Phytoactinopolyspora mesophila: one gene and its partner. The protein of the gene in region 1 interacts with the protein of each later gene in a pairwise test. Links are inferred from orthologs where the notes say so. Each region holds a gene or a part of one and is shown on either strand. Other genes may lie near its edges.

Evidence for each region.
Region 2: the proteins of dnaB (region 1) and dnaA interact in binary tests that used the Escherichia coli proteins (3 or more experiments, as listed by UniProt). The link is inferred for Phytoactinopolyspora mesophila from one-to-one orthologs.

The regions. Positions count from the first base shown.
Region 1 is NZ_WLZY01000020.1:16,587-19,856, reverse strand. The notes cover bases 166-3,115. They hold dnaB (replicative DNA helicase), read right to left. Parts: upstream 2,347-3,115; coding sequence 985-2,346; downstream 166-984. Other genes in these bases: F7O44_RS29130 (MATE family efflux transporter), read left to right, coding at 2,749-3,115; F7O44_RS29140 (alpha/beta fold hydrolase), read left to right, coding at 166-895. Also shown: more of F7O44_RS29140, read left to right, coding at 1-165; more of F7O44_RS29130, read left to right, coding at 3,116-3,270. UniProt on the Escherichia coli protein: The main replicative DNA helicase, it participates in initiation and elongation during chromosome replication. Travels ahead of the DNA replisome, separating dsDNA into templates for DNA synthesis.
Region 2 is NZ_WLZY01000004.1:55,529-58,784, reverse strand. The notes cover bases 263-3,198. They hold dnaA (chromosomal replication initiator protein DnaA), read right to left. Parts: upstream 2,526-3,198; coding sequence 999-2,525; downstream 263-998. Other genes in these bases: rnpA (ribonuclease P protein component), read left to right, coding at 3,169-3,198; rpmH (50S ribosomal protein L34), read left to right, coding at 3,019-3,153; dnaN (DNA polymerase III subunit beta), read right to left, coding at 263-547. Outside these bases: more of dnaN, read right to left, coding at 1-262; more of rnpA, read left to right, coding at 3,199-3,256. UniProt on the Escherichia coli protein: Plays an essential in the initiation and regulation of chromosomal replication. Binds in an ATP-dependent fashion to the origin of replication (oriC) to initiate formation of the DNA replication initiation complex once per cell cycle.

The DNA of each region.
Region 1 (3,270 bases):
ACGCGCACTGTGGAACCACGCGGGCGTCACCCCGATCGAGCACCGAGTCCACTTGGCTCGAAATGACGTCAACGTCCGTGTCCTCGAGGCCGGAGAGGGCCCGCCGGTGCTGTTCATCCACGGCGGCCCGGGCGCGGCCGGGTCCGTATGGGCCTACTTGGCCGCACAGCTGCCTCAGTTTCGCTGCCTGATGATCGATCGGCCCGGCACCGGGCTGAGCGACCCACACCCGCTCAACGATCTGCCCGCGATACGCCGCGAATGCGAGACCCTCGTCGCGGACGTCCTCGACGGGTTCGATATCGATCGCGCACATGTCGTTGGCTCCTCGCACGGCAGCTACGTGGCGATCCTCTCGGCGGCGGCATGCCCCGATCGCGTCATCCACACCGTCCACCTCGGCTGTCCTGGCTTCGTCGACGGAATGCACATCACCGGATTCGACCGGCTCGTGCTGTTACCCGGCGTGCCGCGGCTGTTCACCCGTATGCCAGCCGGTGAGCGGAGCATGCGGTCCACCTTCCGCCAGCTCGGGCACGCGACGGCGGACAAGACCGGCAAGATCCACCAGCCCTTCATCGAATGGTGTGTCGCGCTGCAGCGGCACACTGACACCATGCGAAACGAACTCACGTCGATGGGTCGTATGGGAACATTCCGACGCGGTTTCGACCCGTCGCTCACCATCGACGAGGCTACGCTCGAGCACGTACAGTCCCCCACCTACGTCCTCTGGGGTGACCACGATCCTTACGGCGACGAATCCGTTGCCCGGCGCCTTGTCGCCATGCTGCCCAAAGCCACACTCGAGATGATGCCCGCCGCCGGCCACCTCTGCTGGCTCGACGATGTCGGCCACGCGGCCGACACAATCCACCACCATCTGTTGAACTGATCCCTGAGAAATCTCCGGACGACCCCACTCAGTCGATCGCCGTATATCACCGGCTCAAAGCAGCCTGGACCATAACCGGGAAAGATGCCTCACTGGGCCATGTCGACGAACCGGCTGTAATGCCCCTGGAAGGCGACGGTGATGGTAGCTGTTGGGCCGTTGCGGTGCTTGGCCACGATGAAGTCCGCTTCACCTGCCCGCGGCGATTCTTTCTCGTAGGCGTCTTCGCGATGAAGGAGCATCACCATATCGGCATCTTGTTCGAGGGAGCCGGACTCCCGCAGATCGGACAACATGGGTTTCTTGTCTGTCCGCTGCTCCGGGCCACGGTTGAGCTGACAGATGGCGACGACGGGCACTTCCAGCTCTTTCGCCAGCAGCTTCAGCGACCGCGAGAACTCGGAGACCTCCTGCTGCCGGCTTTCGACCTTCTTGCCGCTGGTCATCAGCTGCAGGTAGTCGACAATGACGAGCCGGAGGTTGTTGCGCTGTTTCAGCCGCCGGCACTTGGCCCGAATCTCCATCATGGTCATGTTCGGAGAGTCGTCGATGAACAGCGGCGCGCTGGAGACCTCACCGGTGGATCGAGCGATCCGGTTCCAGTCGTCATCAGTCATCTGGCCGGCCCGCATGTGATGCAACGGAACCTTCGCCTCGGCGGACAACAGCCGCATGGTGATCTCGTTCCGGCTCATCTCCAGCGAGAAGATCACCGACGTCAGCTGATGCTTGATCGACGCCGCCCTCGCGATATCCAGTCCCAGCGTAGATTTGCCCACGGCCGGGCGCGCGGCCAGAATAATCATCTGGCCTGGGTGCAGCCCGTTGGTCAGCGAATCCACGTCGGCGAATCCGGTGGGGACGCCCACCATCTCACCGCCGCGAGAACCGATCGCCTCGATCTCATCGAGCGCGCCCTCCATGATGTCGGACAACGGCGCGTAGTCTTCCGACGCACGGCGATCGGTGACGGCGTAGACCTCAGCCTGTGCACGGTCAACGATGTCGTCAGCGTCGCCGTCGCCCCCGTAGCCCATCTGAGTAATCCGGGTGCCGGCCTCCACCAGCCGGCGCAGAATGGCACGCTCGCGGACAATGTTGGCGTAGTACCCGGCATTGGCAGCCGAAGGCACGGACGAAACCAGCGTATGCAGGTACGGAGCACCGCCGATTCGGCCCAGATCACCACTCTTCTGCAACACGGCCGCGACCATGACGGCGTCCGCCGGCTCGCCGCGGCCGTACAGATCGAGGATCGCCTCATAGACAACCTCGTGCGCCGGTCGGTAGAAGTCGACACCACGCAGGACTTCGACGACGTCGGCGATGGCGTCCTTGGACAACAGCATGGCACCGAGCACCGACTGCTCCGCGGCGACGTCCTGGGGCGGCGTCAGACCCGGGCCACCCACCGGAGCGTCGTCACGACTAGGCAGTTCAGTGACGCTCACCCGTTTATCCCCTCACACCGTCGACCCATTCATACACACGTTCTACCACCCAGGCCCGACAAGGTCCCCGTACTTCCCAGGCGGGACGCCTACCGAACGATCCCGGTTCTATGACGGTAGGCCGCCCACCATCGGTCGTCCAAGCTAGACACGCACAACCTCTGTGCACTGCTTGTGGATGACTCAGGCCGTTCGCTGGCAACCCCGGGAAACGATCATCCCCAGGTGTGGACAACCCTGGGGATAGTCGTGGATCACAAGCCGCCATTCTGCGTGCTGACCTAGTTCTAACTGCGGTAACGCCCGTCCACCGGCTGTGGACGGGAAATTTGTCATCATGCATCTCAGAATCCGAGACGTTCGGCAGGTCTGTCAGGTCCGACAAATACCGTCGCTACTGCCATGAAACGACGACCCACGGCATTCCACCGGCATCCGGCCGACGGCGAAATCCTTCGCCTCGCGCTTCCCGCGCTCGGCGCACTCGTCGCCGAACCGCTCTTCCTGATCGCCGACTCCGCCATCGTCGGCCAGCTAGGGACGCCCGAACTGGCCGGCCTCGGCATCGCGGCCGCCGTGTTGTCCACACTGGTCAACGTCTCGATCTTCCTCGCCTACGGCACTACAGCAGCCGTCGCCCGGATGCTAGGGGCGAACGACTTACCGGGAGCACTGCGCGCCGGCATCGACGGGTGCTGGCTGGCCATTCTGATCGGCGCCGGGACACTGGCGGTCGGCTGGCCGCTCACTCCATGGATCGTCGAGCGATTCGGCCCGGCTCCCGAGGTCGCCGAGCATGCGGAGACGTACCTGCAAATCAGCCTGCTGGGCATCCCGCCGATGCTGCTCGTGCTCGCGGCCACCGGGGTTCTGCGAGGGCTGCAAGACACCCGGACGCCCCTCTACGTGGCCGGCTCGGGCGCT
Region 2 (3,256 bases), on another replicon or contig:
GGTTCCACGTGAGCTCCCTGACGGCTAGCCGGTACCGGTCGGTGGCCCCGAGCGTGACCGTTTCGCCCTCGATCTCGATGCGGATACCGGTGAGGGTGGGCAGCATGTCGTCCCTCCCCGCGGCAACGGCTACCTGGGTGACGGCCTCGGCGAAGAGGCTGCCGTCGACAGTGCCCGATGCGGCGGGCAGCGAGGGCAGCTCGGGGTACTCCTCAACTGGGAGCGTTACGAGCGTGAACCGGGCGTTTCCGCAGGTGATCACTACTTTTGAGCCGTCAGCGGAGAACTCGACCGGCTTGGCCGGAAGGGAACGCGCGATGTCGGCCAAGAGCTTGCCCGACACAAGGACGGTACCTGGGTCAGCGACCTCGGCGCTGACGGATACCTTTCCCGAGACCTCGTAATCAAACGAGGAAAAGGCGACTTCGCCCTCGGAGGCGTCGAGCCGGAGGCCGGCCAGGACCGGAACCGTCGGCCGATTGGGCAGAGCCCGAGCCGTCCAAGCGACGGCGTCGGCAAGTATGTCGCGTTCGAGCCGGAACTTCACCGGTTTCACCGTCCTCCCCGCAGGACAAGCCCGCCGGATGTTCTATGCGTGGTCTGTGAGTGATGGGTGTTGATGGCAGTCATCCTTGCACGCGTGGCCGACACGTGTGCGGGATGCCCTGAAGAGTTTGGCAGGGGTACGAATCGGCTTTCCACACCGAGCGGGCCGGGCAGAAGTTGTGGTTCGTCATAAGTCATAGAGGGACTCGTCTTGGCCATAGCGTTGGTGGAAACTGTGGACAAGCTAGAACGATGCAGGTAGGAGTGCGAATGGCTGTCCACGAGGGCTGTGGGTGCGGCCGGTGCGCTACGTGCACAGCAGAGGTCCGTCCACGACAAGAATGTTGATTTCCCCCGACACTCCACCGAGTCCGCACAAGTGTCCACAGGGTTGTCCACATCCTGTGAGGACAGGAACCTCAAGAAATCCGTGGCTCTGGGCGCGCTGCGGGTCATGTCTGCCGGGCCTGTTGCTTGATTCGGTTGGTCAACTCGGTGACCTGGTTGAAAACGCTTCTGCGCTCGGCCATCAGGGTGCGGATCTTGCGTTCGGCATGCATGACGGTGGTGTGATCCCGGCCACCGAAGTGCTGTCCGATCTTCGGAAGCGAGAGATCGGTGAGTTCGCGGCACAGATACATGGCGATCTGGCGGGCTGTGACAAGCACCCGGCTGCGGCTGGTTCCCTGGATGTCCTCGATAGTCAATCCGAAGTAGCCGGCGGTCTGGGCCATGATGGTCGCGGCGGTGATCTCCGGGCCGCTGTCAGTGGGCACTAGATCGCGGAGGACGACTTCAGCCAGCGTGATCTCTACAGGTTGCCGGTTGAGGCTGGCGAAGGCCGTGACCCGGATGAGAGCACCTTCGAGTTCGCGGATATTGGTGGCGATCCGGCTGGCGATGTACTCGAGGACGTCGGGCGGGGCGTTGAGGTTGTCCTGTGCGGCCTTCTTCGACAGGATCGCGATCCGGGTCTCGAGGTCCGGCGGCTGCACATCGCAGATCAGTCCCCATTCGAAGCGGTTACGCAGGCGGTCTTCGAGGGCCGATAGTTGCTTGGGCGGCCGGTCAGAGGTAATCACGATCTGCTTGCTGGCGTTATGGAGGGTGTTGAACGTGTGGAAGAACTCTTCCTGCGTCTGGATTTTGCCCTCGAGGAACTGGATGTCGTCGATGAGCAAGACATCGACATCCCGGTACCGCCGCTGGAAGGCCGAAGCTTTGTCGTCTCGGATCGAGTTGATGAAGTCGTTGGTGAACTCTTCGGAGCTCACGTACCGAACCCGGGTGCCGGGATACATGTCGCGCGCATAGTGGCCTATCGCGTGGAGCAGATGCGTCTTGCCGAGCCCGGACTCGCCGTATACGAGTAGCGGGTTGTACGCCTTGCCTGGTGCTTCGGCGACGGCGACGGCGGCGGCATGTGCGAATCGATTGCTCGAACCGATGACGAACGAATCGAAACTGTACCGGCTGTTCAGGTGCGGTGCCTCGGCCTCGGGGCGGGCGGAGACGCGGTGCGGTGGCACGTCGGGGGCGCCGGAGAGCTCACCGTGGGCCGAAGCGGCCTGATGACGGCCAGGCATGGCAGGTTCGGAGTCAGCGCCAGGCCCCAGGCGCGATCCGGGACCTGGACCGTCGGCGAGCGGGGACGTGGACTCCCCGTGATACTCCGAACCGTCGGGCAAGGCGCCGTTGCCATGATGAGCTTCGGGCAGCGGCGTGACGCTGATGGCCAGCGATATCGGCTGCCCCAGCACGATGGTGAGCGCTTCGATGAGCGGACCCCGCAGCCGCTGCTCTATCTGAGAGCGAGCGAATTCGCTTGGCACGGCAATCACGGCGGTGCCCTCGACGAGCGTGACCGGCCGGGCCTGGGCAAGGAACGCACGCTGCTGGGGCCCGACGTGCTCGCCGTCAAGCGCATCGAGGGCCTTGGCCCAGGCGACGGTGAAGTCGCCGATCGGTTGATCGGTCACTCCATACTCCAAACTGGCAGCGCTTGGGACGCCACCCCCCGTAATATGTTGTCCACACCGTCCTCCACAGGATGTGGAGAGGTGCGTGTCGCGTATACGACGAGCCGTCTTTCTCTCGTTGACCTGCTCCGATGCGTCCTGGTGAAGATCGGCTCAGGCCTTGATCGACCGTCCTGTGGAACACGTGACGCTAACAACATGCGGCCAAGCGTTCAACCGATGTCCACAGGTACGTACAAGTCTCATGGGCGTGTCGCTATCCTGTCATGCTTTGGTTGAGTGAGATGCTAGCGGGTTTGCGTGATGCTGAAGGGCAGAATGCTGGCAGTTTGACCTGAAGTGCCGTGAGCGCGTACCGTTAATCGGTCCGACGGGGGGCTTTTATCAGTGTGCCTAAGACACGATGGTTCCCGGCACCAGAGAACGCGTATCGTCGGACAGACCGTAACGTGTACCCACAGACAGCTTGTCTATCGACTTCAGGAGCCCGGACGTGAAGCGCACCTTCCAGCCGAATAACCGCCGTCGTGCCCGTACCCACGGCTTCCGGCTGCGTATGCGTACGCGCGCTGGTCGCGCCATCGTCGCTTCGCGCCGGCGCAAGGGCCGCTCGCAGCTGTCCGCCTGACTCGGCCAGACGAGGTTGCTGAAGTCGGAGCACCGCCTTCGCCGGTCCCGTGATTTCACTCGGACAGTCCGGCGCGGATCGGCGGCTCGGGCGGCTTCGGTGG